Regions from separate parts of the Paenibacillus sp. E222 genome, predicted to be linked through region 2. Evidence: riboswitches for the same ligand, from Rfam matches in the RefSeq annotation. Region 2 holds a riboswitch; each other region holds the start of a gene.
The links. A riboswitch is a leader RNA that binds a small molecule or an ion and turns the genes downstream of it on or off. The one in region 2 is predicted to bind thiamine pyrophosphate.

Region 1 (10,089 bases), 3.5 Mb from region 2:
TTTAACTAATAATCCAATTTCGGTACAACCTAATATTATTCCTTCAGCTCCATTGTCAACTAACCTCTTGATCACCTTTTTATAATAGTCCCTTGATAAGGGTTTAATTTCACCTAAGCATAATTCGTCATATATTATTTCATTGATCACTTTTCGATCCTCTTCATTCGGTATCAAAACCTTAATGCCGTTATGCTCAATACGTGTTTTATAAAAATCTTGTTCCATCGTATATTTGGTGCCAAGTAAACCAACTGTACTTATTTTGGACTTTTGAATCTGGTTGGCTGTTGAATCAGCAATGTGTACAACGGGTAAGCTAACTTTTTCTTCAATATGATTAATCACTTTATGCATCGTATTTGTACAAATTACAATCATTTCAGCTCCTGCCTTTTCCAAAGACTGAGCAGCATTGCCTAATAATTTTCCAGCGCTTTCCCATTCTCCCTCAGCTTGATAGCGCTCGATCTCTTCGAAATCCACGCTATATAAAATGCACTTGGCTGAATGCAATCCTCCCAATTTAGTTTTCACTTCTTCGTTAATAATTCGATAATATTCTAGCGATGACTCCCAGCTCATTCCACCAATAAGGCCAATAGTTTTCATAAGCACTCCCCTCTTCCTAGGTCATATCCCGAAAGCAACCTATAGAAATTTAATAGACATTGTACCGTATTCTTACATCTTAAATAAACCTGCCTCCGTAAGCAAAGTAAAGAGTCGATTCCCCCTCGTTCCCCCGTTCTACAGTCACCTATAGATTCTTTCAATCGAAGTATAGGATGTATTGATAGTCTGGGTTATTGTGGTTGCTGCAACGCGATGCTAGAATTTAAACAATTTAAAACCAAGTTAAAACGTAAGAATAATAAGTTATAAGGGGAGTGTATTCATGATTACTGTTAAAGCACCCGCAGTATACGTACACGAGGCTAACATTCTTGAGCAAAGTGGTTCGCGGATTGCACAGCTTGGGCAGCATGTTCTCATTATCGCCGGTGAGTCTGCATTAGAAGCCGTGAAGCCTTACCTTCTTCCTTCACTGGAGGAGCATAAGATCAAATTCCATGTGCAGTTGTTTCATGGTGAGGTTACAACAGGCCAGATTGATACTTTTACGCAGCAAGCTTTCGATCTGGATGTTGATCTGATTATCGGCGTCGGTGGTGGTAAAGTGCTCGATCTGTCCAAAGCAGTGGCCGAGCAAGCCCAATTGCCCATTGTAACAGTCCCAACGATTGCCGCAACCTGTGCCGCCTGGTCCGCCTTAACCGTGCTCTATGATGAACAGGGACAATCTGCAGGCTATCGTCCCCTGCGGCGTTCGCCTAATCTCGTTCTGGCTGATTCTCATATTCTGGCGAGTGCACCAAGACGGTATTTGGCCGCTGGGATCGGTGACACACTCGTAAAATGGCATGAGTTCGCCGTTAATCTAAGTGGCAACGCCACCAGTCTCACTCTTCGAAACAGTGTCAGCACTGCCAAGCTTGCACTTGATATTCTTGAAGCGCACGCCATCGAAGTCTATGAATCTACCGATACAACCGGTAGTACACCCCAATTCCGTGATGTTGCCGATGCCATTATTGTGCTCGCCGGCCTTGTAGGCAGCATTAGTGATGGATCACTTCATGCCGCGATTGCTCACGGGCTGCATGACAGCCTCACCAAATTACCCGAAACACACGCTTCGCTACATGGAGAAAAGGTAGCCTTTGGACTCTTCACCCAGTGGATTCTTGAAGGCAAAGCAGGGGATGAGCTTCATGAGCTGACCACGCTGTTACATAAGCTGAATCTGCCTATCACTCTTGCTGAGCTTGGCATACAACAACAGCCTCAGGAAGCTGCTGCACGCATTGCAGCAGGACTACAGCTGCGGGAAGGCAGTGCGGCACATCTCTCCTTCGGAGTTAGCACAGCGCAGGTAACTGAAGCCATTCTTCAGGCAGACCGTATCGGCCAGGCATTTATCGAATCCAATGATTCTATTGAGTCCAATGGATCTATCACTAAATTCACTGAGTCCGTTGAGTCCAATGAGAACAACTCATACACCAAGGAGGTTTCCTCCCTATGATCCGTCCAAACCGCCAGCACACTCTTGCCTTAACTGTATTTCTGAGCGCGGTTCTGTTGTTGCTAATTTCCGGCTGCTCTGCCGGAACTGACAATCAGGCCGCGGGTACAGGTACAACACCGACAGCGGCATCAGCTGCTTCGAATAAAGACGTTACCATTCGGGTTGGTCAGACCGGATGGGGCAATCTCGAATTGGGACTGAAAGCCGCCGGACTCGATGACACCCCCTATAAAGTCACTTATAACGTATTTCAGGGAGGTAACCTGATCCTTGAAGCGATGGCTGCAAACCAACTGGACTTTGGTGTAACCAGTGAAATTCCGCCCATTTTTGCATCTCAGGCTGCCAATGGTGGAAGCTTCAAAATTATTGCGGTACAACAAGGCAGCACCTTGAATCAAGAGGTCGTTGTCCCCAAAGGTTCTTCGATCAAATCGGTTGCTGACCTGAAAGGCAAGAAAGTGGCTTTCGTAAAAAATACAACGGCCCACTATTTCCTGCTCAAAATGCTGGAGGAAGCCGGATTAACCTGGAGTGACATCAGTCCGGTCGAACTTACAACAGCGGACGGACTCAGTGCCCTAATTAGCGGGAAAGTGGATGCTCTCGCCAGTTACGGCAATGCCATCATCTCCGCACATCAGAATGAAGCAACAACGCTCGCCAGCGCCAAAGATATCCTGTCAGGCAGCTTCCTTGTAGCCGCCTCCGATCAGGCTATTGCGAATGAGGAACAGAAAAAGGCCCTTGCCGATTATCTGGAGCGAATCAACAAATTCAATGATTGGGCTCGTGCCAATAAGGATGCGTGGGCTCAAATTACAGCAGACAACACCCACCAGCCCGTGGAGCAAGCCCTTAAAACCTACACGGATGGAGAGGCACAACGGCCATCGCGGATTGTTGCCATTTCTGACGAAGCCATCAAGTCCGAACAGGACGTAGCAGATACGTTTCAACAAGCAGGAATTTTTGACCAGGCAGTTGATGTGAGCACATTCTGGAGTGATGCTCTTCAAGATCAACTTCCAGCTCCAGGTAGCCAATAATGAACGAAGCAAGGAGGTAGGCATAACGTGCGGTCCAACACCTTTAACCGGGCATGGTTTAACCGATTTATTCCTTTTGTTGTACCACTACTCATTCTGGCTCTGTGGCAATGGCTGACTGCATCCGGAGTTGTTGCAGCCAATATTTTGCCCCGTCCCGCTCAGGTACTGGAGGCCTTCATTCGTCTGCTTCGTAACGGTGAACTACTGAACAATATCAGTATCAGCGCCAAGCGAGCTTTGGGAGGATTCCTCATTGGTGGGGGTCTCGGTTTCCTTCTGGGTGTGCTGAACGGCATCTCCTCCCTTGCGGAAAAGATCGCTGACTCCTCGGTGCAGATGATCCGCAACATTCCGCATCTGTCCTTGATCCCCCTCGTTATTGTGTGGTTCGGGATCGGTGAAGAAGCCAAATTATTTCTCGTTTCCCTGGGTGTATTCTTTCCGGTATATCTGAATACGTTCCACGGTATTCGATCGGTTGATCCCGGTCTGATTGAAATGGGCAAAGTATATGGACTCAGCCGCTGGTCCCTTTATAAGGACATTATCCTGCCTGGTGCACTGCCTTCCATTCTGGTGGGCATTCGATATGCACTTGGCATTATGTGGCTGACCCTCATCGTAGCCGAGACGGTTGCGGCGGATGCGGGGATTGGATACATGGCAATGAACGCGCGGGAATTCATGCAGATGGACGTCATCGTCTTAAGCATTCTGCTATATGCTCTACTGGGCAAGTTGTCCGATACCATCGCCAAATGGCTGGAACGGCGCTGGCTGCGCTGGAACCCGGCCCTATCCCGCAAGTAAAGCCAAAGGAGCGTGATTCATCTATGAGCACAAGTCAGATCAGTCCTTTTCTTCAAGTAGATGGGGTTCAGAAATCGTATGATCAGCGGACGATTCTGTCCGACATCAACGTCAATGTAAGACAAGGGGAATTTGTAGCCATCGTTGGACGAAGCGGCTGTGGCAAAAGTACGTTGCTGCGTCTGATCGCCGGGCTGGAGGCCCCCTCTTCCGGGAGCGTTACGCTGGGCAACAGAAAGCTTGGCAGTACGGCACCCGAGACACGATTTCTGTTTCAGGAAGCCCGGCTGCTGCCTTGGAAATCCGTGCTCGACAATGTACGGCTGGGCATCCCCGACAAGAACAAGGAAGATGCACGCCAGTCGCTTCGCAATGTGGGACTCGGAGAGCGTGAAGGTGACTGGCCGGGGGTATTATCTGGCGGACAAAAACAACGTGTCGCCTTGGCACGGGCACTCGCTAGTCATCCGCGCCTACTGCTGCTGGATGAACCGCTGGGTGCATTGGATGCATTAACCCGAATTGAGATGCAGCAATTAATCGAACGCTTGTGGGTAGAAGAAGATCTGACCGTCATTCTGGTCACGCATGATGTCAGCGAGGCGGTTGCGCTGGCAGACAGGGTGCTGCTAATCGAAGATGGTCATATAACGATGGATACCCGTATTACGCTGGAGCGGCCACGCGTTCGGGACAGCGGGTTTGCTCATTTTGAAAACCTGATTCTGAATCGCTTGTTGACTCCTCCACAAGAGACACCACAGCAGATTGCCCAGAAACAGATATCATTCTCGATCTAATTCCACTGGAAAGAAGGCATGATTATGCAATCCCTTTCACCCGTTCCCTCTCCTCCTGTTAAAGACCTGTTAAATCAAATTCCGGCTTATACGCCTGCTAAATCCATGGAACAGATCCGGCGGGAGTTGGGACTGGAAAGTGTGGATCGACTCGCAGCAAACGAGAATCCGTTTGGTTCCTCTCCGCTGGCAGCAGAAGCGGTCAGATCGCTGAGTTCCGATCTTTTGGCTCAATACCCCGACGGTTCCAGCCAACTGCTGCGTGACAAACTTGCGGAACGTCTGGGGGTTCGTACTTCCCAACTGGTATTTGGAAGTGGATCTTTCGAGCTCCTCACCCTTACCGCCCAAGCTTATCTTAATCCCGGGGAGGAATCACTCATTCCGGTGCCCTCCTTTAACTGGTATAAGGGCGCTACGCTGCTGGCAGGCGGGGTCATTCATGAAGTGCCTTTGGTCAACCATTCACTGGATCTGGAGCAATTCCGGCAGCGGATTAATACTTCTACCCGAATCATCTGGCTGTGCAATCCGAATAATCCGACCGGAACCATTTTCACGGCAAATGCCCTGCTTGATTTACTCGAACATGTTCCCTCCCATGTCGTGGTTGTCCTGGATGAAGCGTATTATGAATTCGCGGAAAGTGAAGATTACCCTGATACGGTTAAGCTGCTGGAGCAGTATAATAATCTGATTATTTTGCGGACCTTCTCCAAAATATATGGACTGGCCGGACTGCGTATTGGATATGGCATCGCGAATGAAAGCATCATTGAAGGCATTAACCGGGTCAAGCTGCCCATCAGTCTGACAGCCACATCCCAAGCCGCTGCTTCGGCCAGCCTGGATGATCATGAATTTGTTTCTCATTGCCTGCAATACAATCGTCAGGGACGTGAAACGTTAATGCAATCCTTTGATCAGTGGAAATTACCCTACATCCCTTCCGAAACCAATTTCATCATGGTGGATCTGTTGCAGGATAGCGGCCCGATTACCAAAGAATTGTTGAACAGAGGTATCTCTGTCCGCGGCGGTGCCGAATTCGGTATGCCTACCTGGCTTCGGATTACGATTGGCACACCTGAGCAGATTGTCCGGCTGATCAGTGAGCTTGATTCACTGTTACATTCAAACGATTAGAATAGGTTACTTTCCTAACTCTCATTACGCACACTTCTTTTAAGCCGCCCTCTTTACATTCTGCTTGCATGTGATATATGCTGAACACACAACTGCATATCTTAATCATTGCACTAGGGGAGCCTTGCGGCTGAGACGAATCGAACGATTCGGACCCTTTGAACCTGATCTGGATCATACCAGCGGAGGGAAGTGGAGCGGCCTCTCAGTAAGCGGATTTTTTCATGTTGATGATGAAATTTAATGTGAATTGAACTTACAGACCCACTCATTTCTCCGGAAATGGGTGGGTCTTTTTCGCATTCTTCGGGCAGATCAGAAGGTGTAATTAAAGATCACGCAGTTTGAAGTTTGAATAATAAAGGGGAACGGATCGAGATGGATAACGACATAACCATTCATAACATGAGCTACGCCTTCCCGGGAAAAAGGGATTCCCCCGTGCTCTCCAATGTGTCGATGCGTGTAGCCAAAGGCGAATTCGTCTCGCTCATCGGTTCCAGCGGCTCCGGTAAAAGCACCCTCTTCAAGCTGCTGGCAGGCCTGCTTGAGCCAACCCACGGAACCATTAATATTCCTTGGGTTCAGGAAGGAAAGCGACTGGGGCAGGTGGCCTACATGCCGCAAAAGGACCTCCTGTTACCCTGGCGAACCGTCATGGAGAATTGCATGCTCCCCGCTGAACTTGCTCCAGGTCGGCAGGATAAGGTACGAATTCGAGCGGACATTCTGGCCGGTCTCGACCGATTTGGCTTATCTGGCCACGCGCATGCTTACCCGGACGAGCTGTCAGGTGGCATGCGCCAGCGTGTCGCGCTGCTTCGTACGTTGCTGACAGGTGGCCAGCTCATGCTGCTGGATGAACCATTCGGCGCACTCGATGCCCTGACCAAACGTGAGATGCATCGCTGGCTGCTGGAGCTCTGGGAAGGCTTGGGCAAAACCGTGTTGTTCATCACGCATGACATTGAAGAAGCCCTGCTGCTCAGTGATCGGATTATCCTGTTAACTCCGGTGGGCCATAGCCAACAGCTGCTGGATCTGACGGTACCTTTGCCGCGTCCAAGACATTCGGACATGATCTACGAACCCGCTCTCGTTCAGATGAGACGACGACTGGAGGAACAATTGCATGCGAGACGGTAACTTGAGAGATAGCACGAAGTATAGCGTGAGAGGTTGGCTTGCCCGTTATGGTCTATTTCTTTTGCTCATGATCCTGCTGCTTGCTCTCTGGGAGTGGATTGTGCGTATGGGATGGGTGCCTTCCTTCATCATTCCAGCCCCGACGGCGATTGTCCGTTCCCTGTATGAGCATCGCCACCTTCTGCTGGGTACACATTTGCCCGCTACCTTGATGGAGGTTGTCGTTGGCTTTGGCTTGTCCATTGGTGCCGGAATTGCACTTGCAACGGGTATGCATATGAATCAGTCGATTGAAAAAGCGTTATATCCCTTCATCGTGATCAGTCAGACGATCCCGCTGATTGCCTTGTCCCCCGTCTTCATCCTGTGGTTTGGCTACACGCTGTGGAGTAAAGTCGCGGTGGTATTCCTGATCTCATTTTTCCCGATTGTGGTGAGCACCTACGATGGCCTGCGCCAGGGTGATCCGGAGCAGCGTGAACTGCTCCTGACGATGGGGGCCAGCAAGTGGGATATTTTCCGCAAACTCCAGATTCCACTTGCCCTTCCCTCCTTCTTTTCGGGAATGAAAATGTCTGTGGTGTATTGTGTGGTCGGTGCAACGATCGGGGAATGGCTCGGTGGAAGCAAGGGCCTTGGGTACTTCAGCCGCAGAATGTCGAGCAATATGAACACGGACGCCATGTTCGCCGCCATTGTGCTGTTATCCCTGCTCGGTATCGCGCTGTTTGTAATCATTGCATGGATGGAGAGAAGATTCGGTACACCACGTCATGCAGGTAGAAGAAAAGCTGGATCATTTCCGGAGGCAGACCTGCCAAAACAGACTTAGTGTGCTTTGCCCAATCCCCCTGCTATCGACTAAAAATTACAGCGCAGCGTTATCCCATCTCAGGAATGTAAAACTTATGAATGATTAAACAGATAAAAGGAAATGAGGAATTTGAAGCTATGAAGAAAAAACATATCTACTCCCTGCTCCCCACTCTGCTCATGACCCTGTTGCTGATCGTCAGCGGATGCGGAAATACTGGTACCAACACACCTGCTACAGATTCAACTTCCAATGCAAAAGATACAGAATCATCTGCGTCCGAGAGGTCATCGGCATCCAAAGACAAGCTGTCCATCATGCTCGATTGGTATCCGAATGCAGTGCATTCCTTCATCTATGCTGCACAGGAAAAAGGTTACTTCGCGGATCAAGGTCTGGATGTTGATATTCAGATGCCTGCCGATACCAATGACTCACTCAAGCTTGTTGCTGCCGGGAAAATCGATCTGGCGCTGAGCTATCAGCCGCAAATCTTGCTCGCGCGTGGGGAAAACATTCCTGTACGTTCGATTGCAGCCGTCGTTCGGCATCCGCTCGTGCATCTGTTAACCGAAGCCAACGGTAAAGTGAAATCGCCAAAAGATCTTGAAGGGCTGACGGTCGGCTATTCCTCAATCCCCCTGTATGAAGCAATGGTGCGTACCATGATCAGCCAGGATGGCGGTAATCCCGACAAGATGAATCTGGTCGATGTAGGATTTGACCTGATCCCTTCCCTGGCTTCCGGGCAGGCAGATGCCATTATGGGTGGTTTTATTAACCATGAACAATTGATTCTGGAAAAGGAAGGTCATGCCATGAAATCGATCAATCCCGTCGATTACGGTGTACCTGATTATTATGAACTGGTCCTCACTGCAAGTGATGCGGGCATTGAAGCGAAAAAGGATCAGCTTACCCGCTTCATCAAAGCATTACAGGATGGACAGAAATATGTAACAGAGCACCCCGAGGATGCGCTGAACATTCTGCTCGCACATGAGAACGAAACGTCTCCTCTTGACCCGGAGATCGAAACCAAAAGTCTGAATATTTTACTGCCGCTGATGAATGAAGAAGGTCAGCCGTTTGGCAGGCAGGACGCCCCTTCTTGGGAAAACGTACGGGCATGGTTGGTTCAAAGTGAACTGATTCCGGATTCCGTAAAGGCTGAGGATGCTTTTATCAATTTGCAGGGTGAGTAGGAAACTCGACTGCTGGGTGAAGATCAAGAGATTTTGAAAGTTGTATATTCATTTTCGGATGACGCCCACATGAGTAGCTGCAGAATTCAATCACTCTACGAATAGAATCTTTATCGAGGATAGGAATTTTAATTAAGCTTTCTATATGCACTTTGTAGCTATCCGTGAATAGCTTTTTTGTTCCCATCATTTAATAACCCCTATTAACAACATATATAAGGGCCATCCTGCCCTGCCACTTTTATTGATTAATTTGCTTATTTATAAGGAGGAACTCATATGACTTACCTGGAACGTGTTCGTACACAAAATCCGCTTGTTCATAACATTACGAATATTGTCGTCGCTCCGTTTACAGCCAACGGTTTGCTCGCACTAGGTGCATCTCCCTTTATGGCCTATGCGCATGAAGAGGTCGCTGATGTTGCCAAGATGGCAGGAGCAGTTGTACTGAACATTGGCACTTTGGACGAAAAGGTAGTTGAGGCAATCCGCCTGGCTGGTCAATCCGCCAATTCAAATAACGTGCCTGTTGTGCTCGATCCGGTTGGTGCTGGCGCAACCGCCTATCGTACAGAAACCGTTCAGATGCTCGTTCGTGAGCTTCGCCTCACGGTGTTGCGGGGTAATGTGGCGGAAATCGCCAATGTCATCGGTGAGCGTTGGAGCATCAAAGGTGTGGATGCAGGTCAAGGCGAGGGCGATCGAATTGGAATAGCGGAACGGGCAGCACAAAAACTCGGCTGTGTGGTCGTCATTACCGGACGCGAGGATGTCATTACGGATGGACAAACGACGTTCCTGACGAGTAATGGACATGCCTTGCTTACCCAAGTGACAGGTGCAGGCTGCTTGCTCAGCTCGGTAATTGGTACTTTTGCAGCCATTGCGAAACCGGGAGACGACCTGCTGGAAAGTATTGTGGAAGCTCTAGCTTTCTATGGCGTTGCTGCAGAGATTGCGGCGGAACGTACCGCTGACCTGGGACCGGGCAGCTTCCAGATCGAATTGCTGAATCAACTGG
Region 2 (10,089 bases):
TCTGATTTCGCATGATACGGAGTTTATGAATGAGGTCGTTAACGTTATTTATCATCTGGAATTTGCCAAGTTGACGCGTTATGCAGCGAACTATAACAAATTCCTTGAAATGGCCGACATGAATAAGGCGCAGCATATTGATGCTTATGAGAAACAGCAGGAGTATATCAAGAAGCAGGAAGATTTCATCCAGCGGAACAAAGCCCGTGCTTCTACTTCCGGTCGTGCCAAGAGCCGTGAGAAGCAGCTCGGCAAGATCGAACGGATCGATCGTCCAGACGAAGCGGCCAAACCCACATTTAAATTCAAGGATGCCCGGGCGAGTAGTAAAACCGTCTTTGAGGGCATTGATTTTGAAATTGGATATTCGTATGCATTATTGCCCAAAATGACGATGACGATTGAGCGTGGCGAGAAAATTGCCATTGTTGGCTGTAACGGTGTAGGTAAATCCACACTGCTCAAGACCATCTTGGGAAAAATCCCACCAATCAGCGGTAAGACTTTCTTGGGTGACTATTTGGAGACAGCCTATTTCGAACAGGAAGTACGTGCAGGAAACATTACCCCGATTGAAGATGTGTGGAATGAATTTTCTCATCTGACACAGAATGAAGTCCGGGGGCATCTCGCACGTTGTGGATTGAAAAATGAGCATATCACCCGTCCGCTTAACGCGCTTAGTGGTGGTGAACAAGCCAAAGTTCGTTTGTGTAAACTTCTGATGCGTGAAAGTAACTGGATTTTGTTCGATGAGCCTACAAACCATTTGGATGTAACGGCCAAAGCAGAGCTGAAACGTGCCTTGCAAGAATTCAAGGGTACCGTGCTGCTCGTATCCCATGAACCTGATTTTTATGAAGATTGGGTTACCAAAACGTGGGATGTTGAAGCTTGGTCCGAGAAACAATAACGTAATAAATGGAAATGTACGGTGACAAAAAAAGGTGTCTATGGTAACATAGGCTACAGCTTCATATGAACACTAGGGGGGCCGCACGATGCGGCTGAGATGGAAGAATGCGATTCCGGACCCTTTGTACCTGATCTGGATCATACCAGCGTAGGGAAGTGGCGCGTTTCAGCTAATGACAAAGGGCGTTATCGATAACTTTGCGATATGGCCTGCAAGATGATTCATGCGGTTTCTAAGTATACAGCGTTGCGACTATGTTGGTTTCTGTAGTTGTTATGCATTATGTATATATAGAGTAATCCCATGCGACAGTCATTCAGTTGATCCATGAATTCTAAATTCGTGGCCACTCCCCTACGGGAGTGGCTTTTTTGTTGTTTTATATCCGCTTAAATCATACAAGAGGAGGGTGAACAGGACGGAAATCTTCCACGAACAGTTAACAACACGATTATTCGAACTGCATGTGGTTTCACCAGGTACAGGAGACTTGGACTCTTTTCTGAATATTGCTAAGGATATATGGCGGTGGGTCGATTATATCCACATACGGGAAAAAAAGCTGCCCCTTGAGCAACAGATGTATTGGGCGCAAAGTCTCAGAACACGAGGTGTCCCATTTAACCGAATCATTCTGAATGGCTCCACTCAGCTTGATCATCATGCGTTGCTTGGTGGTGTGCATTGGGGTCAAGCAGTTATTCGGAAATACGATAAGGATGTGTTGAGGAGAAACAATCGGCTTCGCGTAGGAGTATCGGTTCATTCTCTGGAAGAAGCAAAAGTTGCAGAAGAACGTGGAGCGGATTATCTCTTTTACGGGCATGTATATGCCTCACCCAGTAAACCAAATTTCGAGCCCAGGGGACTTGCTTCGTTAGCAGAGGTATGCGCTAAAGTTTCAATTCCGGTCATCGCGATTGGTGGGATTGCAACGGAGAATATTGCTGCCATTCGAACTGCTGGTGCCCGTGGAGCCGCTGTGATTTCGTCGATTTGGACGAATGATCAGCCGGAACTGGCTGCCGCTGCATTGCGACTGGCGATTACGGATTCAGAGAAATACGCCGAACCAAGGAGATGATGCCATGAGAAAGGAAGCAAGAAGCCGAAGCGGGAATCGTTCAGGGTATCATCCAGGCACAGTATCGAGGAGTAAAGTTGGAGCAGAATTTCGAGGCAAGCTTCATGCAGAAACCATTATTGTAGGCGGAGGCGTTATCGGTTGTGCTATCGCATGTGAACTCGCTACCCGAGGTTATGACGTTCTTCTGGTTGAGCGTGCTCGGATCGCTGGTGGAACTTCCTGTGCAGCCGCAGGCATGCTTGCCGCTGACAGTGAGGAATTTACTCATGCTGTGATGGCAAAGCTTGCCCGGCAGAGCAGAGCTTTGCTTCATGAGCAGAAGGAACGAATCAGTGCGCTTAGCGGCGTTGAAATGGGGCTGCAACAGCAAGGTTTTATTACTCCTTTTCGCTCATACAGTGAGGTCAGCAGTTACAAGAATAATCGATGGTCTACCTTATCTACAGAACATATTTGGTGGGATCGTGTCGCTGTCCAACAGGAAGCTTCATGGTTAAACAGGGATACGTATGGAGCATTTTACAGACCTTCCGAGAGCGAGGTTCTTCCTGTCAGCTTAACGCAGGCTTATGTCAGATCGGCTCAAGCCATGGGTGCAAGGGTGATGGAAGGTGTACAGGATGTCCGTTTGCATACGGATGTGAATGGAGTGCAAGGGATCGAGACTTCAATAGGAACGATGACATCGAGAAATGTCATTATTGCTACAGGGTTACATGGTGAAGAATTGATGAGACATGTGGGTCTGAAATCGCCTGTTTTACCAGTAAAGGGAGAGATTGCAGCCGTGCAGTTTTCACCTCACCATGCCGGGTACAGGCCAGACAAAACGGTGTATGCAGAGGATATATATATTGTTCCCAAAGCTAATGGAGAAGTATGGATCGGTGCAACAAGCCTTCCTGGAAGAACAGATATGAACGTTTCGGTGCAAGGCATTCAGAAGCTGCTTGCAGCTGCAACAAACTGGATACCTGGCATAAAGGAAGCCCATTTTATCCGAGCGTGGGCGGGTGTCCGTCCTTCGACTCCGGATGGATTGCCTTATGTGGGGGCTTGCGAAAGTGTTCCCGGTTTATTCGCTGCTTTTGGACACTATCGTAACGGCATATTGCTTAGTGCGATTACAGCGAGCCTCATGGCTGACTTGATTTGTGGCAAAACCTCGGAAGAGCTGGGGATTCAGGACCTTAGTCCAGAACGTTTGAACACAAAGGAGATGTTGCAGTGAATATCATTGTCAACGGACAAACCATGCAAATTGAAGATAGCTTAAATCGTGTGGACAAATTGCTCCATTCATTTAATTTGCAAGTAAAAACCGTCGTGGTTGAGTTGAATCGTCAAATTTTAACGCGGGAATATCATGAAACGACCACTTTAAGAGACGGAGACCGAATTGAAATTGTACATTTTGTGGGAGGCGGTTGAATCATGTTGAGGATTGGGAGTTATACGTTTGAGTCAAGATTGCTTATGGGTACAGGCAAATTTTCGGACTTGGAAGTGCAGAGCCAGGCGGTTGAAGCCTCAGGTACGGAAGTATTAACGTTCGCCGTTCGGCGTTTGAATCTGGAAGAGCGCAACAAACAGCACTTTCTGGACACCCTGGACTTGAAAAGGTATACCCTTCTACCTAATACAGCGGGTGCTTCAACAGCAGAGGAAGCTGTGCGAATCGCTGAACTTGCTCGAGCGTCAGGGCTTTGTGATATGATAAAAGTAGAAGTTATCGGCGATGGAATCACTTTGCTTCCTGACCCAATTGAAACCTATAAAGCTTGCGAAATTTTGCTTGAAAAAGGCTTTACGGTACTGCCTTATATCTCGGACGATGTTATGCTGGCCAAACGATTGCAACTACTCGGCGTACATGCTGTTATGCCTGGGGCTTCACCGATAGGGGCGGGAAGAGGCATTATTAATCCCTATAACCTGGAGATTATTATTGAACAAGCCGTCGTTCCTGTTATTGTGGATGCAGGACTTCGAGCACCTAAAGATGCTGCTTATGCGATGGAGCTGGGAGCTGACGGTGTTTTGTTGAATACGGCTGTGTCCGGATCCGGAGATCCGGTGAAGATGGCGAAGGCAATGCGATTGGGGGTTGAAGCAGGTAGACTGGCTTATGAGGCAGGCATGATTCCCGTTAAGCGCTATGCAGCAGCGAGCAGTCCCGCGGAAGGAATGGTTCACACATGACTAATCAGACACGATCTTCTGAACAGGGAGACCGCTATTCCAGACAGGAACGGTATGCACCTATCGGTAAAGAAGGTCAACATCGATTGAATAACAGCAGAGTATTAATTGTTGGAGCGGGCGCGCTTGGTACGGGCATTGCTGAAACGCTGGTACGTTCAGGAATTGGCCATATCACCATTGCAGATCGTGACTATGTGGAGTGGAGCAACCTGCAGAGACAGCAATTATATATCGAGCAAGACGCCATTCAGCGAATGCCCAAAGCGATGGCAGCAAAGAAGCGCCTATCTGACATTAATTCTACTGTTGAGGTTGTAGCCAAAGTGATGGACGTCAGAGTAGACGAACTGGAGGAACTGGTTCAGAATGCAGACTTGATCATGGATGCCACAGATAATTTTGATACCCGGCTATTAATAAATGATATGTCTCAAAAGTATCGTATTCCCTGGATTTACGGCGGATGTGTGGGCAGTTATGGAATTACCTACACATTTCTACCTGGCGAAACACCTTGTTTGAACTGCTTATTAGGTGAGGTTCCGTTAGGTGGGGACACCTGTGATACGTCAGGCATTATTCCTCAGGCGGTGCAGATGGTTACAGCTAATCAGACTGCGGAAGCGATGAAGTTTCTCAGTGGTAATTCAGGTGCGCTGAGACGCAAATTGTTATCATTCGATGTGTGGAGAAATGAATACATATCCATTAACGTCGATGGTGCCCGGAAAGAAGATTGTCCATCCTGCGGAGCAAAGGCTAACTATCCGTACCTCTCTGCCTCAAACTTGGAAAAAACCGACGTACTATGTGGCAGAGATACAGTACAGATTCGCCCTTCACGGCGAATGAATCTGGATCTACAGCATACGGCTGATCGCCTCGTTAAGCTGGAGGAAGGCCGCGTGGAGGCTAATCCGTTTTTGGTTTCTTTTACAACTGGAGCGCACAGGATGGTCATTTTTCAGGATGGTCGCGTCCTTGTTCATGGCACAAAAGATACGGCAGAGGCGCGTACGCTGGTTCATCGGTACTTTGGTTAAAGAAGAAAATGAATGTTCCGAGTCCGTTCCTTCCGGGAATGGACTTTTTCATTTTACGGCATGATAACTATACAACAATGCTGCGATACACAACGGTCACAAGATTGTGGAGTTCAAGTGTAATTTAAACCAACAAATATGTAGCAGCGTATAAGACAGGCCGGGTGAAAAAAATGAAAACATCCATATTACTGGTTGGCAGGGGCGAGCTGGTATCTTCTACTCAAGGCATACTGTGTGCTGAAGGCTACCAAGTCGAGCAAATGGAATGGACAGATCTGAACCGTCTTTCTGAACTAACACTCACGAATCTCAATATGATCATATTAATAAATGAAGGATGCCATGAAGCTACCCTAAAAAATGGACTGGAGTCCTTCGTACACATAGGAGTTACTTCTCCATTGCTTGTCATAACTCCCAAGATATCGCCTGAATTAATTGTGGAATTGCTCGATTATGGCGCTAACGATGTGATGGAAGCACCTATTCACGATAAGGTGATGATGGCCAGAATACGGAATCTTTTACGTGTGTTCTCGCATACATCACAGGAAGATGAAGAAGTCATTGTAGTGCATGATCTCAAGGTTAATCTGCGTTCACGTCGCGTAAGTCGTGCAGGTGAATATCTGGTGTTGACTCCGAAAGAATACGAATTGCTGGAGTTCTTGGCGCGTCATGTGAACGAGGCATGTCCCCGGAGTGTTATTTTGAGGGAAGTATGGGGATATGATTTTGCAATGGATACGAATGTGGTAGATGTGTATATCAAACATTTAAGGGTAAAGGTAGATAAGGGAAGGAGCGTCAAATTAATTCATACCGTGCGTGGAGTCGGTTATATGCTTCATACCCAATAAAAGCGGTCGTATCGCCGCGGCTAACGAATTGCCTGTTTTCCACATAACTCCTGTTTGAGCTGAGAATTTCATTGGGTAAATATAAAAGGACCGGTCATTAGATCCGGCCCTACTCGCTTCTTTATCTTCAAAATATGAGCTACAGTACGCGGCGAGCTTTAATATATGTTTTTTTCCAGTTCCCCGAGTTCAAGTCGGAAAGAGTTACACCTGGTGATCCGTACGTGTGCAGAATTTTTCCGTCGCCTGCATATACGCCTACGTGAGTAATATTGGAGCCTGTGGAGCGACTACCGCTGGAGAAGAAGACCAGATCTCCAACTTGCAGATTAGCTTTAGATACAGCTACGCCTTCTTTGGATTGCTTAACGGATGTACGTGGCAAATCAACACCATACTTTTTAAAGATGTATTTCATAAATGAAGAGCAGTCAAAATTTTGTGTAGTTGAAGTTGAAGCGCCAAATTTATATGGAGTTCCTGTAAAGGTTTTACCATAGTTCACAATTTGTTGTCCTGTGGATACAGAAGCGCTTGCTGCCTGTGCAACAGGTGCATTCGTCATTAATACAGCTCCAAAACCTAGTGTAGCGCACAACCCGACGGTTACGGCCTTTTGGACAAAGATGTTTGTTTTCATGTGAGTACCTCCAAAATTCGTTTTCGTTTAGTTGCTAGAGTGAGTATAACAGCTTTGTAACAGCCTAGAAATTGGATGGAACCTGATCATCCTTAGGGCCGCAACAGTTTGGGTTTGTTTATTAAAATACCATTAAAAATGTCAAAAAATTAATCATTGACGAGCCTTGAACGTTACAAATATAGAAAAGACCCTTGATATATCAAGGGTCTTTGATGTTTTATTTGATTATTTTTAATCTAAATCATAGGTTACAAAAACGTAATAAGTATAAGCGGAAGGTTAATCTTTGCTTTGAATAATGAGTAATAACCCGCTATCGATTGAGACGGTGCCAGTCTTTCCGAGCAGTTTGTTGCTAATCCCCAATGATTGACCCATACGTATAGTTGCTTGATCAAGCGGGTACATGAAACCTTCCAGCGTAATACCTGTTACTTCATTAGTGAGTGGGAGCAGGGAGATGTACTCATATCCACGGTCTTCCACATCAGCTTCGGAGGTCGTTAGCATCATATAATTGTGTTCATCCTGCAGAGTGCAGGAAATATGATGCTGCATAGCGCGGACCATAATATGTACGTTAGCCAGTGTATGATCCATGCGAGTGCCCGTTGCACCCAACATAAGAATGTCAGACGGCTCGAGATCCAACGCTATTTCAAATGCCATCTCGGTATCCGTCAAATCCTTATGCACCGGATCGCAGGTGATTATCCGTTCGCTGTGATCTCGTACACTCTCCCGTTCCTGCTCGGTAATGGAATCAAAATCTCCTACTGCGATATGTGGCTGTACCCCGTTTTCTATTAAGAATAACGCCCCACGATCGGCCGCGATAATAAGGTCATCTTTACCGATTTCATTTAGAAATTGGGGAGAGAGATTTCCGCCCGTAAAAATAACAACTCGTTTCTTAGTCATTCTATTTCATCCTTCCTGATCAATAAAAAACAATTCACTTCTAATTAAGGTGTTAATATGATGCAAAAATCATTCACAAAACCAGTATAATCCACAAAATGTGGTTGCACAATTTCGGCATGCGCGGATACAATGGGTAGAGCAACATGGAGATGACTTGAAAAGTGAGGTTTGAACAGGTTGGACTTGCACATTTTTGAAGTATTCAGCATTATAGGTACCATCGCATTTGCAATGTCCGGAGCTTTCGTGGCAATGGAAGAAGAGTATGATATTTTGGGCGTGCTGGTGCTGGGTCTGGTGACCGCATTCGGAGGGGGAGTCATTCGTAATGTTCTCATTGGTGTACCCGTAACGATGCTGTGGAGCCAGGGAATGCTGATTATGCTCGCTCTTATATCTGTCGCGATTGCGTTTGTACTTCCTCTTAAGTGGATTGGTCACTGGAAGCGGACTGAAGCGCTGTTCGATGCGATTGGACTTGCAGCATTTGCGATTCAAGGGGCGTTATACGCGGCCGATATGGGACATCCCATTAGTGCGGTTATTGTAGCCGCAGTAATGACCGGTATAGGCGGAGGGATCATTCGTGATCTGCTGGCAGGAAGAAAGCCGTTAGTACTGCGCGATGAAATTTATGCTGTTTGGGCTATAACAGCTGGTTTCGCCATAGGTATGGGATGGTTTACAACGAACGCTGGACTGTTAATATGCTTCGCCGCAGTTGTGTTCTTCCGGATGTGCTCTGTTCATTATAAATGGAAGCTGCCACGTCGTTCACTGGTACAAACGGAGAGTGTAAAACCTCAGACAGCACCAGCGCCACTTAACCGCACCTTGAGTAAGGGGGAATAACATGATTAACGTTTTGTTTGTATGTTTGGGCAATATATGCCGCTCGCCGATGGCTGAGGCTGTCCTCCGTCATAAAGTGAGTGAAAGAGGACTTGATCAGCAAATTTCAGTGGACTCCGCAGGTACAGGTGACTGGCATGTTGGCAAACCTCCGCATGAGGGGACTAGAACATTGCTGGATTCCTATAAAATTTCTTATGCCAATATGGCGGCAAGACAATTTGCGAGTGCGGACTTCACACATTTTGATTACATTATATGCATGGATGATTCCAACGCAGCTAACGTAAGAAGTGTAACAGGTGGTGCCGATGCGGAAATTATCAAGATGATGGATCTGCTGCCGGACGAGACGCTCCGTGAAGTACCTGATCCGTATTATACGGGGAATTTTGAAGAAGTGTACAGGCTGGTTGATGCAGGTTGTGACGTGTTGCTGGATCGGATTGAAAAGGAACATTCTTTGATATAACATCGGTTACATTTGCTTGGAATGACAAGTGAGATACAACAGAAGAAGCCGGGCGGACAAGCAGGAGAACCTGCTTCTTTTTTGAGTGTTGATGTAAGCGGTATCATGCGATTGCAAAACAAAAGCGGCATTTCAGCCGCCCTGTTCAATGATCGAATTAATTTTCCTGAAAAAAGTAAAGCAATGCTTCCGGCAGCTCGTTCTGCCAGAATCCCCATTGGTGATGCCCGTCTTTCTCCTGATAGGAGACAAGCGCACCTCGTTTTTCAAGCAAATCACGGGTATCCCGGTTCAATTGAACAAAGTCATACGTGCCGGTGTCTGCTTCAAAGGCAGTCTCCTGCAAACCAACAATCATCCAGATCGACAACCAGGACAAGTCTTCAGCTGCAGCGTAGATTTCCTGGGAAGCGGAGTAGAACGCTCCGGACATGCTGATGACACGTGTGAACAGGTCAGGATAGAGTAGAGCAAGATGAAGCGAAACGCTGCCACCCAATGAGTCGCCGGCAAGAACACGTTCCTGCGGAGAGCGGCGCACAGGATATTTCTCTTCTACATAGGGAATAATCTCTTCAGCGAAGCATGAGGTATACGCCTTGAACCGATCGCCGAAAGGGGCGTATTCCTGAGTTCTTACTGACACGTCAACCTGAACTCCTACTATAATGAAAGGTTCGGCTCCCTCGTCCAGAATGATACGGTTGGCAGTGGTGGCGATACGTCCAAAGTTGAAAAATTCTTCACCGTCCTGACAATAAACGACAGGGTAGGATAACAATTCGTTATAACCTGGGGGAAGATAAATTCGTAGTGTTCGCTTCTCTCCGAGATAGCGGCTCTCAATCTCTTCCTTCACAATCGTGCGTTTCAAATAGCGGGAATCCGTCATAAAACGTCACCTTTCTCGGTTAATTTTTGCATTCGACCGCGCAATACGGTAAGATTAACCTTGTGCGGGGATAGGTCAAATACGCAAACATGTATTATGCTGTTATACCAATATTAAGCCCCTGTTATACATACAATCCGGAAGGAAACATAAAAAAGTTACGGATATCTTTGACGTATGCAGTGAAACAGG
Region 3 (10,089 bases), 1.2 Mb from region 2:
CTTCCGCATAAACTGTGACTACATTCGTCCCCGACGAAACATACGGTGTGATATCGAAATGGAATGACGAATAACCTCCCCGATGCTTGCCAACAGCTTTTCCGTTGACCCAGATCTCGGCTTCGTAATCCACAGCGCCAAAATGGAGCAAAATGCGTCCATTCATCCAGGCATCCGGGATGGAGAACTCACGTTTATACCATACTGCTGCCATAAAATCGGTATAGGCCACCCCGGACAGTTTACTCTCTGGACAGAATGGAACAGTGATTGTTCCAGAGAGGTGATGTTCGGACTTTTCATAACCTCGTTCTTTTCCACTTTTGCCGTGATCCATTTCGAACTGCCAAATTCCGTTCAGATTGATCCAATCGTTACGTACCCACTGAGGGCGAGGGTATTCCGGGCGTGGTGTCAATGTCATCTTGTCGTTATTCATACGTAAATCACTCCTATTAACCTTTGATTGAACCGATATATGATTTTCTGGATTTGAATCAAATTATAATTACACAATAATTAGATGTAAACGTTTTCAATTTATTTTCTTGTAATAAAATATGTCTTGTATTCTTACTTACATCTCCTTCAAACAACATGATAAAGTTATTTATTAACTGGGCCAAACCATTAAAACGCTGTTACAATGCAGTAAAATCCAGTTTAAAGCCAAAATAATTATTACTTTCTTCGTCTATTGAAAACATTCGTTTTTATCACAACATTTATCTATTTCGTTTTTAATTACAAAATATTTGTAACTATAGGCATACCCATCCCCTATTCTTGAGTCTTATGTCTTACTCTCCCGATGGAATGGGGAGCGCATGATCATCGCTGAAAGGCACACCAAAATCAGGTGTTCCATCCCTGTTCCATTCAAATTTTTGTACGCGTGTTGCCCGTAAGCCGGTATCAGCACCCGGTGCCGGAAGAGCATGAAATACGATCCAGTCCTCCAGACCATCCGGTGATGTAGTAAAGCTGTTGTGCCCTGTCGCATATACACCATTCTCCGCACTCTTCCGAAAAACGGGCTGTGGTGACTTGATCCATGATGAGGTCAGCATCGGATTATCTTCTTCATTCATGGTCAACATGCCAAGTGCATAATCTTCCAACCAGGTTGTGCTGGCCGAGAAAATCAGAAAAACTCGTCCATTGCGAAGCAGCGTAACCGGGCCTTCATTAATCGCCATCCCGCCTTGCTTTTCCCACGAAAAGGTCGGAGCTGTTAACAGCACATGGTCACCTGTCAGAGTGTAAGGATTAGACATCCGCATTATATAGATCGCTGACCCATAGTCCGGAAAATGACCGTAGCCTGCGTACAGAAAATAGAGTTGACCACCCAGCTTCAGCACGGTACCATCCAGACCCGGGACAGGAGTGTCCAGAGCCCACTTCCATATCCACTCGCCATCCATGGGATTTGAGTTTTCATTCTCCAGCACGCAAATCCGCCGTGAATCGTCCCCTCCTCCATCATTGGCGGTATAGTAGATGTACCATTTTCCATTCAAAAAATGGATTTCCGGTGACCATAAATGATGGCGTAACGCCAGCCAGGCTCCGGTGACCAAATGATTTTTCACATCCCTTCGTCAATCTGAGATAGTCGGGTGGATTGTATAAGCTCCAGGTAATTAGAACGTGTGCGCATAAAATAATAATGACCATCGACATGCCTGTAGACCCAAGGGTCTGCGGATTGCAGGACCACCGGGTTACGAAATGTACTGGTTTTCATCTTTTTCCTCTCCCTTCCTGTCGCGCTATTTTCTATTATCTGGCAGGATTTGTTTGCAGACAACAGTGTTATTTCATCATAAGCATGTGAACGGGACTTGGATATACCTTCACCCTGCTCCAGATGAAACAAGTTTGGTTTAAACCGCTCGATACTCACGATAAATGAAGTACCGTTATTTGGCATATCTCGGATGCTTATCACCCGCATTCATCGTATACCTTACCTGCATAATAATGTTCTGTTCATGATCTCCGAACTCATGCCCAAACAGATTCATGCCTCCCTGATGTCTGGCATCCGGATGGATTCCAATGCGTAATCTTAACTTGGGTTTATCCTCCAGATCAAGATCTGACAGGGACACATCCGAGATTTTCTCCTGATCCAGCATGGTCTTGTTGCTGTCCACACGCCATTTTTTGAGAATGCCATATTGTGTGGAACCATCAGACCACCAAGCCGGATTCAGTTTACCACGGCGGTCGCCCAAATCTCCGGGACTAGTCCACATCCCAATCTCAGTGCCATTCACCCAAACGGAAATATCCGAGGGCCAATCATTGTTATAGGTCGCTACTTCAGAGCAGATTTCCATGGATAATTCCAAAGCTTCAATCGTTGCACCTTGCGGAATATCCATCGGAAGCAAATATTCCAGATAACCTTTTGCCAGCCAGATGATCTGAGCATCAATATGCTTGGGATGATAGAAGCTCGCCGGATCGTCTTCCTTCAGAATCATCTCCTCCGTACTCGCCATGCCACATGTTGGCTCAACTTCACAGTCGCTGTAATGCCCTATCGGCATCTGTACTTCATAAACATTCGTCTCCCGTGCGGGAAAGGATCTTACCCGATCCAGGGCAATATGAATATCATCATAATTGCGGCTGCAAACCTTCATGGCCCCGCGAGAGGCGGGGAGCATTTCCGTATGTATTAAATGGGCCGCCTCCAGCACTTTAATATGGTTGGCTACCGTTGACACCGGCAGGTTAAGTGCTTCGGCAATTTCGATAATGTTTAATTTGTTGATATTTAAAAGCTGGAGAATGTCAATCCGGGAACGAGTTGACAGGGCATGTGTTACAGTTACCAGTTTTTCCGGGTCGTTAAAGCTGAGTTCCAGCACGTATTTGCTCTCCTTTGGAAAATATTAATTAAAAATAATTCTACTGAATAAGAAGAATAAACACAATGTTGCCATGAGTAAATTATGCTTGCGAAAGAAAGCATTTGAGAACATTTTCCACGTAATCTTTTCTATAGTAAAGGCAATGAATAGAAGTAATCTGCATTTCTTGCATTTATTGCATTTCTTGCATTTCTTTCGAAAGGAAGGTTAAACGTGATAAGTGAAATCAACAGCTGGATTAGGCATATTGCTTCTAACTATATATTGATTATTGCGGCAGCTTTCATTTTCTTTGCGATTAAGGCTGTAATTGGATTCTATACCTACAAGCATTACAACAAACAATTGGACCATCTTCACCATAAAGTCGATCTGCTCATTCAGGAGCAGCAGCTTCTCGCTCAGCAGTTTTCCGTTCCTAACGAAAACAGAGAAATAACGCAAAAAGAAGACCACCTCGAGTCTTCATCGCAAACTCCTCTAATGTGAGCTTCTATCTTTTATCCATTTTTAACCACATGAGAAGCAAATGAAAGCATCATTTATACAGGATTACATACAGTCAGGGATGAACATGTCTAAACTTAATACGTGGACCATATGGTTTACTATGGTATGCTTGAACACTAGACTCATTCTTTGCACATCGGGGTTTCGTTCGGGAGGGATACAGTGAATTGGATACGTCCAGTGAATAGAGGGGAATCTGTCTTTAAAGTTAAAAATAATCGCATTATCTACTTTGCAAAATTATCTATTCCACTCAATGCCCTTATCGCAGTTGGAAAAATATTTTTGGGAATCTTCTCGCTCTCCTTCTTTTTATGCATTAACGCCTTTTATAATATCGGCATCGCTGTTGCCAAATATTACGCAGCAAAAGCACATGAGGACTCGAATCTTACTGATTCCAGCCCGGAGGATATTCTAAAGAAACAATACGCTGCATACCGATTTATAGGCAATATTGTACTCGCTTCAAGTGTGGTCTACATCATCTATTGCAGCAAGTTATTGTTCTTTACAGGCAGTAGGACGCATTACCCTCACTATGTCGCCTTCATCATCGCTGCCGTTACTTTTACTGAGATCGCCGTTTCTCTTGGGGGCGCCATTATGGCGAGACGGAATAATGAACCGGTCATTGAAGCCATCAAACTGACGAACTTCTCCTCATCATTGATCTCACTTTCATTAACACAAACTGCAATTATGTCATTCTCATACAAAGGAGATCCTACCTTTTACAATGGACTATCAGGCATCTTTTTTGGTGCTCTCGCAGCACTCATCGGACTCTATATGATATTACGAACTCCGACAGTAGAATAGCCCTTTTATAATCTGTTGAAAAGACATCCGCGTATAGTTGAGCCTGACTATAGCTGGATGTTTTTTTGTTAAATCAAATCATTGTAAGAATACGCACGAATTAATGAGAACTGTTTAGCTAGAAAATGCGGTGCATAAGGCATGTCATTGCGAAGCCAGGATACAATGGTACCAATCAGGGCGGAGGAACTGTACCAGATGGCGATCTCCTTATGAATACCCGCTTGTGCAAGAGAGTTCCCCAGCTCCAAGCTTTCGATCTTGGCCGAAACGAGTTTCGATAGCAATTTCAACAGCCTCTCCGTAAAAATAGGCGTTCGTCTGGAAGCGAGAACGACGCGATAGAATTTGGAATGGTCAGCAAAGTGTTCAAGCAATTTCACTAGCACTGGCCAACCATCGTCTTTGGCAGCATCCTCAAATTGAGGAGCATGTTCCTCCACAATGCGTTCAATGTTCTCAATCATCTCATCCGCCATTTTCTCCATCATGTCTGTGATATCCCGATAATGCAGATAAAAGGTCACCCGATTGATCGTCGCTCGTTCTGCAATTCGATTGACGGACAATTTCTCGATGTCCATTTCCTGCAACAGATCTACAAAAGCATCACGAATCAACTGTCTTGTACGAAGTATACGAGGATCTGTAGCAGACTTCTTATCGTTTTTCATGCAAAATCACTCCTCAAATTTTGAAAATTACAATTTTAAATGATCAGTCGTTTATTTCCGAATTAGACGACATATTTTATTATTTCGTAAAATAAGCAACGAAAATACCCAAAATCGTAAATTGTAATCTGCGGGAATATGTATATAATTCAATAGATACAATGTAAACTATACAACACGTTGTAAATTTAGTCACGTGTGGATTGAAAGGATGGAATGGATTGAGTCAGGCTAGATTAAAAGAAAGAGATGACGTAAAAAAGGGCCCCATACTGTTTGTTATGATTTTGGGTGCATTTCTTGCCACATTGAACCAAACCGTTATGAGTGTGGCAACGCCGGAGCTGATGGGTGATTTTAATATCTCAGCAGCAACAGCCCAATGGTTTACGACAGGCTATATGCTGGTGAATGGAGTCCTCATTCCCATCACAGCCTATTTCATGCAACGCTTTTCGACACGGCAATTATTTCAAGCTTCGATGTTTATTTTCCTCATCGGTACGATTATATCTGCCCTTGCGAGTAATTTCGGTACATTGTTAACAGGACGTATGGTTCAAGCAGCCGGTGCTGGTATTATCATGCCATTGTTGATGCATGTCATTCTTACCTTGTTCTCTCCTGAGAAAAGGGGGGCCGCGATGGGTATGGTCGGTTTTGCCATCATTTTCGCTCCGGCCATTGGGCCAACCCTTGCTGGTTATATTCTTGAGCACTACACATGGCAAACGATGTTTTACGGGATGATTCCCCTAACCGTTATTGTTATTGGTTTTGCGTTTGTATATCTCAAAAATGTATCTGAACGGGTCAAACTCAAATTCGATACGCTCAGCGTGCTGCTGTCCACGATTGGATTCGGCGCATTGCTGTATGGCTTCAGCCGGGCGGGAAGTCTGGGATGGACAAGTGCAGAAGTCATCATATGCCTTGCAGCAGGAGTTGTTGCTCTTGGACTGTTCACATGGAGACAGCTCGCGTCAGCAAATCCCCTGCTCGATCTGCGGGCTTTCAAGTATAATATGTTCTCTCTGACCACGATCATTAATATCGCGATCACGATGATCATGTATGCCGATATGATGTTGCTTCCTTTGTACCTCCAAAATGCACGGGGTTACACGGCATTGGAGTCCGGATTATTATTGCTTCCAGGAGCGCTTGTCATGGGCTTCCTGATGCCAATAACCGGTAGATTGTTTGACCGGTTTGGTGCAAAATGGCTGGCGATTATCGGGATGGTTATCACGATCGTAACCACTATTGGTTTCATTGATCTAACCGATTCTACCAGCTATACCTACCTTGTATTAATGTCAACAGGTCGTCGAATTGGTATGGCCTTGCTCATGATGCCGATCCAAACTGCAGGTTTGAATCAACTGCCTCCAAGACTTGGGCCACACGGTACAGCAATATCCAACACCGTCAGACAGGTAGCCGGCGCTGTGGGTACTTCATTGCTTGTAAGTGTAATGACCAGTCGCACAACGGCACATGTACAGGATATGGTGGCAACGGGGGCAGCCAAAGGCTTAACCCAGCAGCAGTTGGGAATGGAATCCATGATCCAGGGAATTAATGATGCTTATGTTGTCATTATCGGCATTGCCGTTGTCGGATTGCTACTTTCCTTCTTCATCAAACGTACCAAACAAGCAACGGAGGAAGACTCCAAGCAGCCTGTAAGACAAAAAGTCTCGATGAATACAAATTAAGAACAGCATTTACATGAATTACATCATGTAGAGCCTATTGTATCGTATACCAAAAGCGGCAGATCAGGACCCTAAGCTTTACGTCCAATCTGCCGCTTTTTTGTGTATGAAATAATAAAATAAACCGTAGCCTCTCCACTGAAGTGAGAACTTCCGCGCTAACGTAGAATAACTCCACAACCAGCTTTGTTTCTGGCAACATCATCGGGACCATAATCTGATCCACCAGTAGATCAAAATCGGAAGCATAGCTTTGGCTCTCCAAATCTTTGCGAATCATCATGTCTTCCTGTACACGCTGCTCCAGAATGGCAAGAATACAATCATCCTTTGAACCAAAGAATTTGTAAAATGTTCCTTTGGACACACCTGACTCGTCTAGAATCATTTGTATGGAAGTGTTGGTTACTCCATGTTTCTCAAAGAGCACAAGTGCTGAGTCCAATAACATTTGTTTCCGTTTATTCATAAGTTCCCTCTGGATGAGTTAGGCGGTTCACGTTACGATATTCAACACTCTACTGCAAATCCACTGCAAACATCACATGTTCCTTCCAAATTCCCTTGATTTTAATATTCTGACGGTCCGTTTCCTGGAAGCCCGCTTTACGCAACACTCGAATTGATCCGGCATTGTCGGGAAGTGCACCTGCCTCCACTCGTTTTATTCCCCCGTCATTCACGGCAAAATTAAGTGCTAGCCGCAGAGCTTCACTCATGTATCCCTTACCATTCTGGGCCTGATCGAGCACATAACCAACAATCCATTTGCTGATGGAATCCAGTTCAAGTTCGAACAGAGAGATCTCCCCAATAAGCTCATGCGTATGGTTCAGGAAGATCCCGAAAGAGTAACGTTTCCCTTCTTCCCTCGCCTTGTTCCAGCCTTCAAGAAGGGCTAACTGGCCCTCCAGTGTATAGAATGTCTCTGATCGTTCACTTGCCGATATCTCTTCGAAAACAGCCCGGTTACGGAACTGCAAATCCAGCAGTGTCGGCGCGTCCTCCACGTTCAAAAATCGTAAATAGATGCGTTCCCCATGATTGTTCATCTGTATGTTCATCCTTGTCTCTGGTTGTAATAGATTTGAGATTTCATTCATCAGAAGTACGAGAGTTGCTGATTATAAGCCATATCCCAGAACAGATATTCAAATTCAACACTTCTTCTAAATATGTCTTCAATGGCCTCCAGTTCCTGCTCGGTTTTATGTTCACATAATGCATCCAATGTATCATAGAACCATTCGAATGAATCGCGGAATTCATCACTTGCATAATTTTCGATCCACGTCTGATAGAAATTGCCCTCTAATGAATCTCGATATTGTTCTTTTAATCTTGTTGCATAGTCGTAATACGTCCACGCACATGGGAAAATGACGGCGATGATTTCGGCAACACCACCTGTTTGTGCAACACTCATCATATTCGACGTATACGCCTTGTTGTACAGAGATGGTTTGACCGTATGATTTTCATCCAGCGTAATCCCAAATTCCTTCATATAATTTCGATGCAAATCCATTTCTTCGTACAGAATAGCGTGTTGAATCACCGTAAAGTTCGTCATCAGTTTTTCATCTGTCGCCTTCACCGCGCCCATGGCAAAAATCTTCGCATATTCAATCAGATAGGTATAGTCCTGAAGAAGATAAAACTTAAACGCTTCCTGATCCAGTGTGCCTTTCCCCATTTCGTGTAAAAAAGGATGGTTGTATCCATCTTCCCATACGATTCTGGACTTATCTTTTAACGTTCTCGAAAATGACATGATCATTGCTCCTTTTATTAAAATCATAATGTCCCCGCTTCACACCCAGCTATCGCGTTCTGTCCCCCAAAATGCAGACCAAAAAGCCCTTGACCTATTTTCGGCAAGGGCAAAATAACATGAGTACATGTCATTTGCTCCCTACGTCAGTATTAACTAACAGGTTCAAAGGGTCAGGTTTTAACCTTCTCAACTGCGAACAGTCCCCCTGCAAATAGCTCAGGCTTATTACAACATGTGTTTTTCCAAATGTCAAACTATTCCTATTAATCTTCAAGTTCCCCTAAATCTTCTTGCAAGTTCTTAAGTCGTGTCCGGATGGTCTTAATCATACTGTGTACCTTGTTTAACTCAACCACTAATTTTTGCTCATTAGAGATGTTCGTTGCTGATGTTGAATGATCTGGAGACTTCCTTAACTGATCTAAATCCGATTCGTATGCCCGCCGCTCTTCCTCGGCTTTTGCCAATTCCTCCTCGGCGATGCTAATCTGGTGCTCCAGATAAATGATGTCTGAGGAGTTGCCGTGAGTTAAGCGCTGTGAATACGTCATAGTTCACCTCATTTCTGATGATCCATTGCTTTTCCAAGGTCATATGGCTGAATATCGATATCTAACTCCATACCAAGAGCCAACTTGGCCAGTTGACTTCCAATAAAAGGCCCCATCGTTAAACCGGAAGCTCCAAGCCCGTTGGCTGTAATCAAACCATTCCAACCTGGGACAGCACCCATTACCGGAAGAAAACCTGGTGTAAATGGACGAAATCCTACTCTTACTTCCTGAAACGTGCTATCAGCTAAACCGGGAGCCAGTTCCAATCCTTTATTCAAAATTTCCTGCATTCCGCCTGCGGTTACTCTTGTATCGTATCCTTCAATATCATTTTCGTGAGTCGCTCCGATCACAATCTTCTGTTGATCAAAGGCTAACAAATATTGATCCGAAGGAGGCATGACTACAGGCCAGTTCCCAGTGTCCTTTCGATCGTGAACCTGCAAGTGCATAATTTGTGCCTTCTGATAATGAACCTTAAAATCAATGCCCAAGGGCTTCAACAGTTCATTAGCCCACGCGCCGGCACACACAATTACCTCGTCAGCCGATATGACTTTACCGTCCACAACCACTCCAGTTACTCGGTCCGATTCATATTGAAGTGTCGCGTCTCCATCAATCAGAACCGCTCCATTACGCTGTGCCGATCGGATTAAGGCATCACGCAGTGCACGTCCATCGATACGCGCAGCACCGCTGATGTATACTGACTGAAAGCTCTCCTCCAGAAGAGGAAAACGCTCATGGGTTTCTTTTGCATCCAGACAAGTAATATCCGCAATCTCTGGTGCATCTTCTTTACGAAGGTGTGCTCGCTCCTGCATCTTGTTGATTTTCTCCACATCCGTATGAATACTAAGAGCACCCACTTGAGCGTAACCTGTTTCCGTTTCCCCTTCGCTCTTGAGTTCTTCAATCAACCCGGGATAAAAACGTGCACCCGCCTTGGCGAGCTGATACCAATCCTGATTGCGGCGCTGAGATAACCAGGGACAGATGATCCCGGCAGCAGCATCCGTAGCCTGCCCTCGATCTTTCCGGTCTATAAGAAGAACTTCCGCACCCCTTTTTGCCAATTGATACGCTGTGGAAGCCCCAAGAATTCCTGATCCTACGACGATGACTTTCTTCATGACTGCA

Region 1: it holds a riboswitch for thiamine pyrophosphate, as region 2 does, so the genes downstream of both, HW560_RS00735 (ABC transporter ATP-binding protein) here and HW560_RS19045 (thiamine phosphate synthase) in region 2, are expected to answer to the same signal.
Region 3: it holds a riboswitch for thiamine pyrophosphate, as region 2 does, so the genes downstream of both, tenA (thiaminase II) here and HW560_RS19045 (thiamine phosphate synthase) in region 2, are expected to answer to the same signal.

Annotation. Positions count from the first base shown of each region.
Region 1 covers NZ_CP058552.1:165,415-175,503, forward strand. Annotated here, with positions in the region: gene HW560_RS00705 (aspartate/glutamate racemase family protein) at 1-612, opposite strand, end outside; gene HW560_RS00710 (iron-containing alcohol dehydrogenase family protein) at 899-2,089, shown strand; gene HW560_RS00715 (ABC transporter substrate-binding protein) at 2,086-3,141, shown strand; gene HW560_RS00720 (ABC transporter permease subunit) at 3,169-3,954, shown strand; gene HW560_RS00725 (ATP-binding cassette domain-containing protein) at 3,978-4,754, shown strand; gene hisC (histidinol-phosphate transaminase) at 4,779-5,900, shown strand; TPP riboswitch at 6,006-6,108, shown strand; gene HW560_RS00735 (ABC transporter ATP-binding protein) at 6,279-7,046, shown strand; gene HW560_RS00740 (ABC transporter permease) at 7,033-7,878, shown strand; gene HW560_RS00745 (ABC transporter substrate-binding protein) at 7,998-9,065, shown strand; gene thiM (hydroxyethylthiazole kinase) at 9,345-10,089, shown strand, end outside.
Region 2 covers NZ_CP058552.1:4,201,242-4,211,330, forward strand. Annotated here, with positions in the region: gene HW560_RS19040 (ABC-F family ATP-binding cassette domain-containing protein) at 1-913, shown strand, start outside; TPP riboswitch at 978-1,087, shown strand; gene HW560_RS19045 (thiamine phosphate synthase) at 1,326-2,000, shown strand; gene thiO (glycine oxidase ThiO) at 2,005-3,234, shown strand; gene thiS (sulfur carrier protein ThiS) at 3,231-3,434, shown strand; gene HW560_RS19060 (thiazole synthase) at 3,438-4,205, shown strand; gene HW560_RS19065 (MoeB/ThiF family adenylyltransferase) at 4,202-5,251, shown strand; gene HW560_RS19070 (winged helix-turn-helix domain-containing protein) at 5,425-6,114, shown strand; gene HW560_RS19075 (C40 family peptidase) at 6,254-6,754, opposite strand; gene HW560_RS19080 (thiamine diphosphokinase) at 7,037-7,678, opposite strand; gene HW560_RS19085 (trimeric intracellular cation channel family protein) at 7,865-8,533, shown strand; gene HW560_RS19090 (low molecular weight protein-tyrosine-phosphatase) at 8,535-9,005, shown strand; gene HW560_RS19095 (alpha/beta hydrolase) at 9,163-9,897, opposite strand.
Region 3 covers NZ_CP058552.1:5,429,326-5,439,414, forward strand. Annotated here, with positions in the region: gene HW560_RS24090 (glycoside hydrolase family 2 protein) at 1-439, opposite strand, end outside; gene HW560_RS24095 (glycoside hydrolase family 43 protein) at 801-1,595, opposite strand; gene HW560_RS34300 (hypothetical protein) at 1,592-1,750, opposite strand; gene HW560_RS24100 (ArsR/SmtB family transcription factor) at 1,926-2,885, opposite strand; gene HW560_RS24105 (hypothetical protein) at 3,102-3,377, shown strand; gene HW560_RS24110 (hypothetical protein) at 3,561-4,220, shown strand; gene HW560_RS24115 (TetR/AcrR family transcriptional regulator) at 4,289-4,894, opposite strand; gene HW560_RS24120 (DHA2 family efflux MFS transporter permease subunit) at 5,176-6,615, shown strand; gene HW560_RS24125 (TetR/AcrR family transcriptional regulator) at 6,650-7,084, opposite strand; gene HW560_RS24130 (GNAT family N-acetyltransferase) at 7,134-7,667, opposite strand; gene tenA (thiaminase II) at 7,718-8,389, opposite strand; TPP riboswitch at 8,511-8,609, opposite strand; gene HW560_RS24140 (hypothetical protein) at 8,656-8,943, opposite strand; gene HW560_RS24145 (NAD(P)/FAD-dependent oxidoreductase) at 8,952-10,082, opposite strand.